3 regions of the Serratia odorifera genome follow, and region 3 is predicted to be linked to each of the others. Evidence: predicted binding sites of a transcription regulator. Region 3 holds the regulator's gene; each other region holds the start of a gene.

Region 1 (4,355 bases), on a different contig from region 3:
GGACCTGGCGCATCAAGGTGCTGTTGCATCTGGAAACCGAACTGATGGGTACGGTGCGCGAGCGCGCCGAAGATGAAGCGATCAACGTATTCGCCCGCAATCTGCACGATCTGCTGATGGCTGCGCCAGCCGGCATGCGCGCCACCATGGGTCTCGATCCGGGTCTGCGCACCGGGGTAAAAGTGGCGGTGGTAGACGCCACCGGCAAACTGGTCGCAACCGACACCGTGTATCCGCACACCGGACAGGCCGCCAAGGCCGCCGCCCTGGTCGCCGCGCTGTGCATCAGGCACAACGTGGAACTGGTAGCGATCGGTAACGGTACGGCATCACGCGAAACCGAACGCTTCTTTATCGATCTGCAAAAGCAATTCCCAGAGGTCAAGGCGCAGAAAGTGATCGTCAGCGAAGCCGGCGCCTCGGTGTATTCCGCCTCGGAACTGGCGGCGCTGGAGTTCCCGAACCTCGACGTTTCACTGCGCGGCGCGGTGTCGATCGCACGCCGTCTGCAGGATCCGCTGGCCGAACTGGTGAAGATTGATCCAAAATCCATCGGTGTCGGCCAGTATCAGCATGACGTCAGCCAGAGCCAGTTGGCGAAGAAACTGGATTCGGTGGTCGAGGACTGTGTGAACGCCGTCGGCGTCGATCTGAACACCGCGTCGGTACCGTTGCTGACCCGCGTTGCCGGCCTGACGCGCATGATGGCGCAAAACATCGTGAACTGGCGCGACGAAAACGGCCGTTTCAGCAACCGTGAACAGTTGTTGAAAGTCAGCCGCCTGGGACCAAAAGCGTTTGAACAGTGCGCCGGCTTCCTGCGCATCAACCACGGCGATAACCCGCTGGATGCCTCGACCGTTCACCCAGAAACCTACCCGGTAGTGGAGCGTATTCTGGCCGCCACCCAGCAGGCATTGCAGGATCTGATGGGCAACCCGAGCATGGTTCGCAGCCTGAAAGCCAGCGACTTTACCGACCAGCAGTTCGGCGTACCAACGGTTACCGACATCCTCAAGGAACTGGAAAAACCGGGCCGCGATCCGCGTCCGGAATTCAAGACCGCCACCTTCGCCGACGGTGTGGAAACGCTCAACGACCTGCAACCGGGCATGATTCTGGAAGGTGCCGTCACCAACGTCACCAACTTCGGGGCGTTCGTTGACATCGGCGTCCATCAGGACGGTCTGGTGCACATCTCCTCGCTGGCAGATAAATTCGTTGAAGATCCGCACAGCGTGGTGAAAGCCGGTGATATCGTTAAAGTGAAAGTGATGGAAGTGGACCTGCAGCGCAAGCGCATTGCATTGACCATGCGTCTTGACGAGCAGCCGGGCGAAGGACCCGCGCGCCGCGGCGGTACCCCGCCAGCACGTGACAACGCGACCCGTCCAGCCGCCGGCAAGCCGAAAGCGCGCACCAGTACGCCGGCTGGCAACAGCGCCATGGGCGATGCGCTGGCCGCAGCGTTTGGAAAAAAACGTTAATCCCTGCGGGCGAGGCATCCGCTTCGCCCGTTTTTCACCGGCGTTTTTTGATTTATCGCAATTGTTTGCCATTTTTATTTCAACCGGCGTTTATAAATAACTTACCGGCATCTAGCATTAGATATATTAATTAAACTTTCGCGTTAACATGTTCATTAACATTTAATAGCCGCGGCTATTTTTTGGCAGGTAACACAATCGGTTGGTAGCGTTATTTTACGCAGAGTTTGTTAGCGAAAAATGTGGGTTGTTAGCGGTATGGAAAACTAACGCAAACATATTTATTAAATGATTTCTAAACAGAAAATACTGCCACAATCCATTAACCTATTTAACCTAAACCACGCATTTGCAGCCTATCTTGCTTAGTGGTAATAATAGCAGCCATGTTATTTCCGTAGAAATATGTGTCGATATTTACCAATAGTTACCAATACCCCTATTTTTTGTATTGAATACGATAATCATTCTCACTATTATTCCCTTACGTATTCAACGTAATCCTCGCCCGCCGCAATGGGGGCCATGCACGTAAATAGCCTGATGGCATCGGCTCTAGGAAGGTAATATGCATCTTCTGCCTAAACAGTCTTATAAAATTACCGGCTTCGCCAGCGATATCAGCCCTGCCTATCGCCAGAAACTGCTGTCGCTTGGCATGCTGCCGGGAGCGTCGTTTGAAGTCATACGCATTGCCCCGTTCGGCGACCCCATAGAAATAAAAACCCAACGCGTCAGTCTGGTGCTGCGTAAAAAAGATATCGCCCTGATCGCGTTGGAAGGCCAGCCGTAAGCCTGACCATCCACCCGGGGCCTTTGCCGCGCTGCATTGCGTGGTGCCGATATACTCTATTGAACTCATGTTGAATGATGAAAAAATTAACGATTGGCTTAATAGGTAATCCAAATTCGGGGAAAACCACCCTGTTCAATCAGCTCACCGGGGCACGTCAGCGCGTCGGCAACTGGGCAGGCGTCACGGTTGAGCGTAAAGAGGGGCATTTCACCACGCCGCAGGCGCAGGTCACGCTGGTGGACCTGCCCGGCACCTATTCCCTGACCACCATTTCAGAGCAAACCTCGCTAGACGAACAGATCGCCTGCCATTATATCCTCAGTGGCGATGCCGACGTGTTGATCAACGTGATCGACGCCTCGAACCTTGAACGCAACCTCTACCTGACGCTGCAGCTACTCGAGCTCGGCATTCCGTGCATTGTCGCGCTGAACATGCTGGATATCGCCCACAGCCAGCATATCCAGATCGACGTTGCCACCCTGTCGGCACGCCTCGGCTGCCCGGTGGTGCCGATGGTGTCGACCAAGGCGGACGGGATCGGCGTGCTCAAGCAGATGATTGATAATCATCAAACCAACCAATTGACCGCGCTGGTGGCCTACCCGCCTTTACTGCTCAAGGAAGTCGACACGCTCAGCGCCGCAATGCCTGCCAGCCTGCCGTGCGAACAGCGCCGCTGGCTGGCGCTGCAAATGCTCGAGGGCGATATCTATAGCCACCAGTTGGCGGGCGACGCCCTCCCACTGTTGCCGGCGGCCAAAACGGCGCTGGAACAGCAGCAGCAGGAAGACCCGGCGCTGGTGATTGCCGATGCGCGCTATCGGTCAATTGCCACCATTTGTGCCGACGCCAGCAACGCACAGCAGGCACAGCCGAACCGGCTGACGGCGATCCTCGATAGCGTGATCCTCAACCGCTGGCTGGGGGTGCCGATCTTCCTGCTGGTGATGTATCTGATGTTCCTGCTGGCCATCAACATCGGCGGCGCGCTGCAACCGATTTTCGATCTCGGTTCCGCCGCGATTTTCATTCAAGGTATTCAGTGGCTCGGCTATACCCTGCACTTCCCGCAGTGGCTGACAATTTTCCTGGCACAGGGCGTCGGCGGCGGTATCAATACGGTACTGCCGCTGGTGCCGCAGATCGGCATGATGTACCTGTTCCTGTCGTTCCTGGAAGATTCCGGCTATATGGCACGGGCGGCGTTTGTGATGGATCGCCTGATGCAGGCGCTTGGCCTGCCTGGCAAATCCTTCGTCCCATTGATCGTCGGCTTTGGTTGCAACGTACCGTCTATCATGGGTGCGCGAACCCTGGACGCGCAGCGTGAACGGCTGATCACCATCATGATGGCACCGTTTATGTCCTGTGGCGCACGGTTGGCGATCTTCGCCGTGTTTGCCGCTGCCTTCTTTGGTCAGGATGGCGCAAGCGTCGTGTTCTCGCTGTATATGCTCGGTATCGTGGTCGCCATTCTGACCGGGCTGGTGCTGAAGTACACCATCATGCGCGGCGAAGCCTCGCCGTTCGTGATGGAATTGCCGGTATACCATGTGCCGCACCTGAAAAGCCTGCTGCTACAAACCTGGCAGCGGCTGAAAGGCTTTGTGCTGCGCGCCGGCAAGGTGATCGTCATTGCCAGCATCTTTATTGGTGGGCTGAACAGTTTCTCCTTCAGCGGCAAACCGGTAGACAGCATCAACGACTCGGCGCTGGCCTCGGTCAGCAAGCTGCTGACACCGTTGCTACAACCGATGGGCGTCCACGCCGACAACTGGCAGGCGACCGTCGGCCTGGTCACCGGCGCGATGGCCAAAGAAGTGGTGGTCGGCACGCTCAATACCCTTTACACCGCCGAACAGATCGCCAATGCGCCTTTTGACGCCGCCGAATTCGACCTGCCGGCAGCGCTGGGCGACGCGCTACACGAGACCTGGCAAGGCCTGAAAGACACTTTCAGCCTGAGCGTCCTGTCCAACCCGATCGAAGCCAGCAAGGGTGATGGCGAAATGAACGCCAGTTCGATGGGCACCATGAGCAGCAAGTTCGGCACCTCGATTTCCGCCTAC
Region 2 (4,355 bases), on a different contig from region 3:
CAGCAGGCCCCAGGTGGCAGCGTTAACAAACAGCGAAGGGCTGCGACCCAGGTGCGAATGCCAGTTACCGTTGCTGATTTTGTCACGGATCAGCGCGTCGCGGGTCGGCTTGTCGGGAATACGCAACAACGCTTCCGCCAGACACATCAACGCCACGCCTTCCTGCGACGACAGCGAGAACTCTTGCAGCAGGCCTTGCACCATACCGGCGCGCCCGTGTGCACTCTTTTGGTTGCGCAGCTTCTCGGCGATGCCGTAGGCCATCTTATGCGTGGCCTGTGCAAGATCGGCGGGTAAACGCGCCTGTTCGAGTAACATCGGCACCACTTCGCTCTCCGGGCGTCGATAGGCGGCGGTAATCGCCGCGCGGTTGACCGACTGCGGCAGAATTTGTTCTGCAAAATCAAGGAACGGCTGGTGTGACTCTTCCTGCGGTTGCGGCATAATGTCGTCCGCGTCACTTTGGTTGGCGACAGTCAGTGCTGGAATTTCGGGAATATCGGAGCCGCTCTCAAGGCGTTCAAGATAATTAAAAATGGCTTGCTTGATCAGCCAGTGAGGCGTGCGATCGATACGCTGTGCCGCGCTTTTAATGCGATCGCGTGTTGCCTCGTCAAGTTTCACGCCCATTGTGGTAGTGCCCATGCCAATCCAACTCCTGTGTGTTTAGAACCTATCCCATCAGGCTATTCAATTACCGGGCCAGCTTAGCCTGTTGGGATAGGTTCGTGAGATGTGTTGTGTGTGTCTTGAATGCTGACAATATCCTGCATGTTGCAACTTTGTGCAACCTTGTTAAATCAGGCCAGTGAGGGAAATGTGAGTCAACTCGATTTTTTAACATCGCAGCACGGCACGATTCTTGCTGCATAAATCAGGCGCCAGCCAGTACAACCGTCAGCGGTAGTGATATAGCTGCTAACAGCAGAGGTGCTACCGTTTTGGCAGGATGCGAGTGCAACCCATAAGGCGGTTAAATGTGACGCAGGGTAAACTTTGTGTAACTTTGTTGTTAAAAGTGTTGTTGATTTTGGAAAGGGTCAACTAGGATAGCCAACGGTTTCATATTCCCGGGCTGAAACTATTTTACCCGCAGCACATGCGCATTCCGCCTCGTTCCGGCGGTTGGGCAAATGATGATACATCGCGATTCTGCGCAAAAAGCGTAGAGCGAATAATAATGAGTGGAGAGTTTATGACAATGAGCACACCTATGCTGGTGACCTTCCTGGTGTACATATTCGGGATGGTACTGATCGGCCTGCTTGCCTACCGGGCAACCAATAACTTTGACGACTATATCCTCGGTGGCCGCAGTCTGGGCAGCGTGGTGACCGCGTTGTCTGCCGGCGCCTCCGACATGAGCGGCTGGTTGCTGATGGGACTGCCCGGGGCGATTTTCCTGTCTGGCATTTCCGAAAGCTGGATCGCCATCGGTCTGACCATAGGCGCCTATCTGAACTGGAAACTGGTGGCGGGGCGCCTGCGGGTACACACCGAAGCCAACAACAATGCCTTGACGCTACCGGATTACTTCACCAGCCGTTTTGAAGACAACAGCAAACTGCTGCGGGTGATTTCCGCCATCGTTATTCTGGTGTTCTTCACCATCTACTGTGCTTCCGGCATTGTGGCCGGTGCGCGCCTGTTTGAAAGCACCTTCGGCATGAGTTATGAAACGGCGCTGTGGGCCGGCGCCGCAGCCACCATTCTGTATACCTTTATCGGTGGTTTCCTGGCGGTTAGCTGGACCGATACCGTACAGGCCAGCCTGATGATCTTTGCGCTGATCCTGACGCCGGTGTTTGTGATCCTGGCGGTGGGCGGCATTGACACCTCCATGATGGTGATCGAGGCCAAGAACCCGGCCAATATCGACATGTTCAAGGGGCTGAATCTGGTAGCCATCCTGTCGCTGCTGGGCTGGGGGCTGGGCTATTTCGGTCAGCCGCACATTCTGGCGCGCTTTATGGCGGCGGATTCGCACCGTACCATTCGCAGCGCCCGTCGCATCAGTATGGCCTGGATGATCCTGTGTCTGGTTGGTACCGTGGCGGTCGGTTTCTTCGGCATTGCCTATTTTGCCAACAACCCGGATCAGGCCGGCAACGTGTCGCAGAACGGTGAGCGGGTATTCATTGAACTGGCGAGACTGCTGTTCAACCCGTGGGTGGCCGGTATTCTACTGTCGGCCATTCTGGCAGCGGTAATGAGTACCCTGAGCTGCCAGCTGCTGGTGTGTTCCAGCGCGATTACCGAAGACCTGTACAAGGCTTTCCTGCGCAAGGGGGCCAGCCAGCGTGAGCTGGTGTGGGTCGGGCGTCTGATGGTGCTGGTGGTGGCGTTGATCGCCATCGCGCTGGCGGCCAACCCGGACAACCGTGTACTGGGTCTGGTGAGCTACGCCTGGGCCGGTTTTGGCGCGGCATTCGGTCCAGTGGTGCTGATTTCGGTGATGTGGTCGCGCATGACGCGCAACGGCGCGTTGGCCGGTATGCTGGTGGGCGCGGTGACGGTGCTGGTCTGGAAGCAGTATGCCTGGCTGGATCTGTACGAAATCATTCCTGGCTTCCTGTTCGCCAGCATCGCTATTGTGCTGGTCAGCCTGATGGGGCGTAAGCCGTCCGCCACCATCACCGAACGTTTCGACCAGGCGGAAGCGGAGTTCAAAACCGTTTAAGCTGCGCTCTACTCGAAATTGAAACGGCTCCTTGATGGAGCCGTTTTTCGTTTTGGCCCACGGTTGGGGATGCAACGCCGTTGCGCTCAGCGGCGAACGGCAGGAAAGGCGTGTTGACCACGGGTCGATACCCGCGTCAGCAGCACCAGCAATGCGGGCGAAAACGCGCCGACGCCAAGGCGATCCAACAGTACATCGCCAATGATGCCGCCGCCGGCGATCGCCAGGTTCCAGGCGGTGACCCGCATGGACTGCGTCAGCCTGGCGCAAGGTGGTTCATCCACGATGGTTACAACTGGCGACAATTTGATAAGAAAAAATCACCCTTCGCACACTTGTATTTCTGCTTGAGAGAATGATAATCACTATCGTTCTGGTTTACTTTTCTTTACATTAACGACCGCCGAATTTCTCGCCGGCCAATCGACGATCGTCGTCATCTCAGAGGTTGTTAACCTATGTTTGTACCCTTTCTTATCATGTTCCGTGAGGGCCTTGAGGCCGCGCTGATCGTCAGTCTGATCGCCAGCTACCTCAAGCGCACCCAGCGCGGGCAATGGCTTGGTGCCATGTGGGTTGGGGTGATCGCCGCTGCCGCGCTGTGCCTGGCGCTGGGGATCTTCATCAATGAAACCACCGGCGAATTCCCGCAGAAACAGCAGGAGCTGTTTGAGGGGCTGGTGGCGGTGGTGGCGGTGCTGATCCTGACCTATATGGTGTTTTGGATGCGCAAGGTATCCCGCTCGGTGAAAGTGCATCTGGAAGGGGCTATCGACAACGCGCTGGCGTCTGGCAGGGGACAGAGTTGGGCATTGATTGCCATGGTGTTCTTTGCGGTGGCGCGCGAAGGGCTGGAGTCGGTGTTCTTCCTGCTGGCGGCGTTCCAGCAGGATGTGGGCATCGGCGCGCCGATCGGCGCGGTACTCGGCCTGGTCTGCGCCATGGCGCTGGGCATGATGATTTACTGGGGCGGGGTCAAGCTGCACCTGGCGAAATTCTTCAAATGGACCAGCCTGTTGATTCTGTTTGTCGCCGCCGGTCTGGCGGCCGGTGCGATCCGCGCCTTCCACGAAGCGGGACTGTGGAACCACTTTCAGGCCGTGGCATTCGATCTCAGCGCCACGCTTTCCACCCATTCGCTGTTTGGCACGCTGCTTGAGGGCATGTTCGGCTATCAGGAAGCGCCGTCGGTCAGCGAAGTGGCGGTGTATTTCCTCTACCTGATCCCGGCACTGGTGTGCTTTTTGCTGCCGCCGCGTGCGGCCGCGGCCACGGTGGCGGCACAACGTAAAATCAACCATTAACTTTAACAGGGAATCTTGCATGACGACTCAATTCCGCCGTAAGGCATTACATGCCGCATTACTGGCCGCACCGGCGTTGGCGTTCAGCGTCGGCGCCTCGGCGGCCGATGTGCCGCAGGTGAAGATTAGCGTTAACGACAAGCAGTGCGAGCCGATGCAACTGAGCGTGTCGGCCGGCAAAACCCAGTTCGTGGTGCATAATGCCAGCCAGAAAAACCTGGAATGGGAAATTCTCAAAGGCGTGATGGTGGTGGAAGAGCGAGAAAATATTGCGCCGGGGTTCACGCAAAAAATGACCGCCAACCTCGAGCCCGGCGAGTATGACATGACCTGTGGTCTGCTCAGCAATCCGAAGGGCAAACTGACGGTGA
Region 3 (4,355 bases):
TTCGGCAATATCGGCAGCGCCATGGCCGATCAACAGCTGGTGGATCAACTGAGCCAGTTGAAACTGAATATCAAGATGGTTGACAATCGCGCGGCTGAACATGGCGTTGATTGCGCCAAGCTGGGCGCAGACTGGGCATCGTGCAACAAGGTCCTGATTACGCTGGCCAACGACGGCCAAGATATCACCGGCAAGGACTGGGTTATCTACTTCCACAGCCCACGCCAGACGCTGCAGGTCGACAACGATCAGTTCACCATCTCTCACCTGACCGGCGATCTGTATAAATTGGTGCCAAGCGAAACCTTCAGCGGTTTCCCGGCTGGCAAAGCGGTGGAAATTCCGATCGTGACGGAATATTGGCAACTGTTCAAAACCGACTTCCTGCCGCGCTGGTATGCGACCTCTGGTGACGCCAAACCGAAAATGCTGGCCAATACCGATACCGAAGATCTGGATCAGTTTGTGGCACCGTTTACCGGCGATCAATGGAAACGTACCAAGGACGATAAAAACGTTCTGATGACGCCGGCCTCGCGCTTTGTCAAAAACGCCGAGTTGAAAACCCTGCCGACGGCGTCGTTGCGCGGGCAAATCATCCCGACGCCAATGGACGTCAAGGTTCATGCCCAGGACGTGGATCTGAGCAACGGCGTGGCGCTGGACCTGAGTGCGCTGGCCAAACCGTCGGCGGATGTGGTCAGTGAGCGTTTTACCCTGCTGGGGGTGGCACCGACACGCAGCGGTTATCCGATTAAAACCGACATCAAGCCGAACGCCTTCAAGGGCGACCTGGCGGTGGCAGGCGCCTATCAGTTGCAGATCGGCGCCAAACAGGCGGTGGTGACCGGCTTCGATCAGGCTGGGGTGTTCCATGGCCTGCAATCGATTCTGTCGCTGATCCCGACCACAGGCGACAAGAAAATCGCCACGCTGGATGTTAAAGATGCGCCGCGCTTTGAATACCGTGGCCTGTTCCTCGACGTTGCGCGCAACTTCCACCACAAGGATGCGGTGCTGCGTCTGCTGGATCAGATGGCGGCCTATAAGCTGAACAAGTTCCACTTCCACCTGACCGATGATGAAGGCTGGCGCATCGAGATCCCCGGCCTGCCGGAGCTGACCGAGATCGGCGGCCAACGCTGCCATGACCTGAGCGAAACAACCTGCCTGTTGCCGCAGTACGGTCAGGGGCCAGAGGTTTACGGTGGTTTCTTCAGCCGTCAGGACTATATCGACATCATCAAATACGCCCAGGCACGCCAGATTGAAGTGATCCCGGAGGTCGATATGCCGGCGCACGCGCGTGCGGCGGTGATATCCATGGAAGCGCGTTATAAGAAACTGCTTGCCGAAGGTAAGCAAAAAGAGGCCGAGGAGTTCCGTCTGCTGGATCCTACCGACAGCTCCAATACTACCTCGGTGCAATTCTTCAATCGCCAGAGCTATCTGAACCCGTGCCTGGATTCATCAACCCGCTTTGTCGACAAGGTGATCGGTGAAATTGCCCAAATGCATAAGGAAGCCGGTCAACCGCTGAAAACCTGGCACTTTGGCGGCGATGAAGCCAAGAACATCCGTCTGGGCGCCGGTTATACCGACATCAAACAGCCAGAACCGGGCAAAGGCATGCTCGATCTGAGCAAAGAAGACAAACCGTGGGCCAAGTCGCAGGTTTGCCAACAGATGATCAAGCAGGGCAAGGTTGCCGACATGGAACACTTGCCGAGCTACTTCGGTCAGGAAGTCAGCAAACTGGTTAAAGCGCACGGCATCGACAGAATGCAGGCCTGGCAGGATGGCTTGAAGGATGCCAAAGACGCCAAGGCGTTTGCCACGGCGCGCGTTGGCGTCAACTTCTGGGATACCCTGTACTGGGGCGGGTTCGATTCGGTAAATGACTGGGCCAACAAGGGTTACGAAGTGGTGGTTTCCAACCCCGACTACGTCTATCTGGACTTCCCGTATGAGGTCAATCCAAACGAAAGCGGCTATTACTGGGGCACCCGCTTCAGTGATGAGCGCAAAATATTCAGCTTTGCACCGGATAACATGCCGCAGAACGCTGAAACGTCGGTGGATCGCGATGGCAACTATTTCACCGCCAAGAGCGATAAACCGTGGCCGGGCGCCTATGGCCTTTCCGCCCAGCTGTGGAGTGAAGTGGTGCGCACCGATCCGCAAATGGAATATATGATGTTCCCGCGCTCGCTGTCGGTGGCGGAACGAGCCTGGCACCGTGCCAGCTGGGAACAGGACTATAAGGCAGGTCGAGAATACAAGGGCGGGGAAACCCACTTGGTCGATGACAAAAAGTTGCAGCAGGACTGGCTGCGGTTTGCCAACCTGCTGGGGCAGCGCGAGTTGGGCAAGCTGGATAAAGGCGGGATAAAATACCGCCTGCCGGTGCCAGGTGCGCGGATCGTCAACGGCAAGCTGGAGGCCAATATTGCTTTGCCGGGACTGGCTATCGAGTATTCCACCGACGGTGGCAAACAGTGGCAACGCTATGATGACAGCGCCAAGCCGGCAGTAGCCGGCGAGGTGCAAATTCGCGCGGTCAGCCCTGACGGCAAGCGCTTTAGCCGTGCGGAACCGGTGCAGGCGTAGTGACCAATGCCTCGCTGCGTGTCGGCGGCGGGGCGTTTGGGGTGTGGAGGGGGTAATACCCTGATGAAAGAGGTGGTTTGCCGCTGCATTGTTATCTTTTGTGACATGATTTCCCCGGCGCGTCCGGGGATTTTTTTGCCTGTCTGACAGGCATAAAAAAACCGCCGTCTGGCGGTTCCTTGCTTATTAATGCATCAGCATTATTTTTTGTCGTGCAGCGTATCGTCTTCGCGGCAATCACCGATGGCGCAATGACCGTACAGGTACAGGCTGTGGTTGGTGAGTTTGATGCCGTGCTGTTTGGCAATGTCACGCTGACGCGCTTCGATGGATTCATCGCTGAATTCGATCACTTTGCCGCAGTCCAGGCAAATCAGGTGATCGTGATGGTGCTGCTGAGTCAGTTCGAATACTGATTTGCCGCCTTCGAAATTATGACGGGTGACAATCCCGGCGTCGTCAAATTGGTTCAGTACGCGGTAAACCGTCGCCAGACCAATTTCTTCGCCCATATCAATCAGTTTCTTGTACAAATCTTCCGCACTGACGTGATGGCAAGCCGGATCTTGCAGTACTTCCAGGATTTTGAGTCGCGGAAGCGTGACTTTTAAGCCGGCCTTCTTTAATGCGGTATTGTTGTCAGTCATGCGGATTCAGTCCTGTTACTATGCTAATCAAGTTGAGGCATTTTTGCCTATGGCATCGGTCGGCACAAAGAATTTATTGCGTCTCATTATAGAACCGGTTGACCTAAATGGAAACCGCCGGTTGTTAACAAAGATATATTCGCACCGTTACATGTCACACATGTAACATCTTGATGGGTGGGATAAACCGAACCGCAGTCTACCGTGACGAGGGGGGAAGTTACAATTTTGTAGCTTCTATCGCTTCAATCCGTGATGTCGATAACGGCCCTGCGTTAATCATGCGTCTCGCAGGGCCTTGAACGGCGGGGAAATAACCGCTGCTTAACCTACGATGTCTGCCAGGCTCAGCTCTGCGCTGATTTGCGCCACCCAGCCCTGCACGCGTTCGTCGGTCAGTTCGGGTTGGCGATCTTCGTCAATCGCCAGGCCGATAAAGTGATCGTCGTCTGCCAGACCCTTGGAGGCTTCGAAATGATAGCCTTTGGTTGGCCAGTGGCCGACAATCGCTGCGCCGCGAGGTTCGATGATGTCACGAATGGTCCCCATCGCATCACAGAAATATTCCGCGTAATCTTCCTGATCGCCGCAGCCGAACAGCGCGACCAGTTTGCCATTGAAGTCTATTTCTTCCAGCGTAGGGAAAAAGTCGTCCCAGTCACATTGTGCTTCACCGTAATACCAGGTTGGGATACCGAGCAGCAGAATGTCGAATGCGTCCAGATCTTCTTTGCTGCTTTTGGCAATGTCATGCACCTCAGCCACATCGTCGCCAAAGCTCTGACGAAGAAGTTTTTGGATCATCTTGGCAATGTTTTCGGTATTGCCGGTGTCGCTGCCAAAGAAAATGCCTACGTTAGCCATATCGCGTATAACCTTTAAATTCAATTAATTACAATACTCGACGCCCGGCTTTCGCACCGGTATCGTTTAAAATATCGCCATGGTGAGGAGCCAGCTCCCACCGCTAAACGCGTATCATGCCAGAAATTTGCCCCGGGGTTTTATCGCGTTTATGCGATGCCCGAAGAATAAAATGCGGAGTTGATCCGGCGTCATCCTTAACGCCGCGCCGCGCGTGCGGCTGATAAGATCATT

Evidence for each region. The regulator Fur, encoded in region 3, represses iron uptake genes when iron is present. The targets are predictions, from matches to a motif close to ATAATAATGAGAACNACTATCAA.
Region 1: feoA (ferrous iron transporter A) is a predicted target of Fur. The motif match lies at 1,945-1,967, and genes of this name have one in related genera.
Region 2: efeU (iron uptake transporter permease EfeU) is a predicted target of Fur. The motif match lies at 3,030-3,052, and genes of this name have one in related genera.

The regions. Positions count from the first base shown of each region.
Region 1 covers NZ_JBGMUT010000008.1:117,352-121,706, reverse strand. The annotation lists gene ACCC84_RS18185 (Tex family protein) at 1-1,487, shown strand, start outside; gene feoA (ferrous iron transporter A) at 2,056-2,280, shown strand; gene feoB (Fe(2+) transporter permease subunit FeoB) at 2,358-4,355, shown strand, end outside.
Region 2 covers NZ_JBGMUT010000002.1:628,370-632,724, forward strand. The annotation lists gene putA (trifunctional transcriptional regulator/proline dehydrogenase/L-glutamate gamma-semialdehyde dehydrogenase) at 1-645, opposite strand, end outside; gene putP (sodium/proline symporter PutP) at 1,196-2,680, shown strand; gene ACCC84_RS09065 (hypothetical protein) at 2,767-2,964, opposite strand; gene efeU (iron uptake transporter permease EfeU) at 3,139-3,984, shown strand; gene efeO (iron uptake system protein EfeO) at 4,004-4,355, shown strand, end outside.
Region 3 covers NZ_JBGMUT010000005.1:255,923-260,277, forward strand. The annotation lists gene ACCC84_RS15390 (beta-N-acetylhexosaminidase) at 1-2,610, shown strand, start outside; gene fur (ferric iron uptake transcriptional regulator) at 2,811-3,257, opposite strand; gene fldA (flavodoxin FldA) at 3,582-4,121, opposite strand; gene ybfE (LexA regulated protein) at 4,351-4,355, opposite strand, start outside.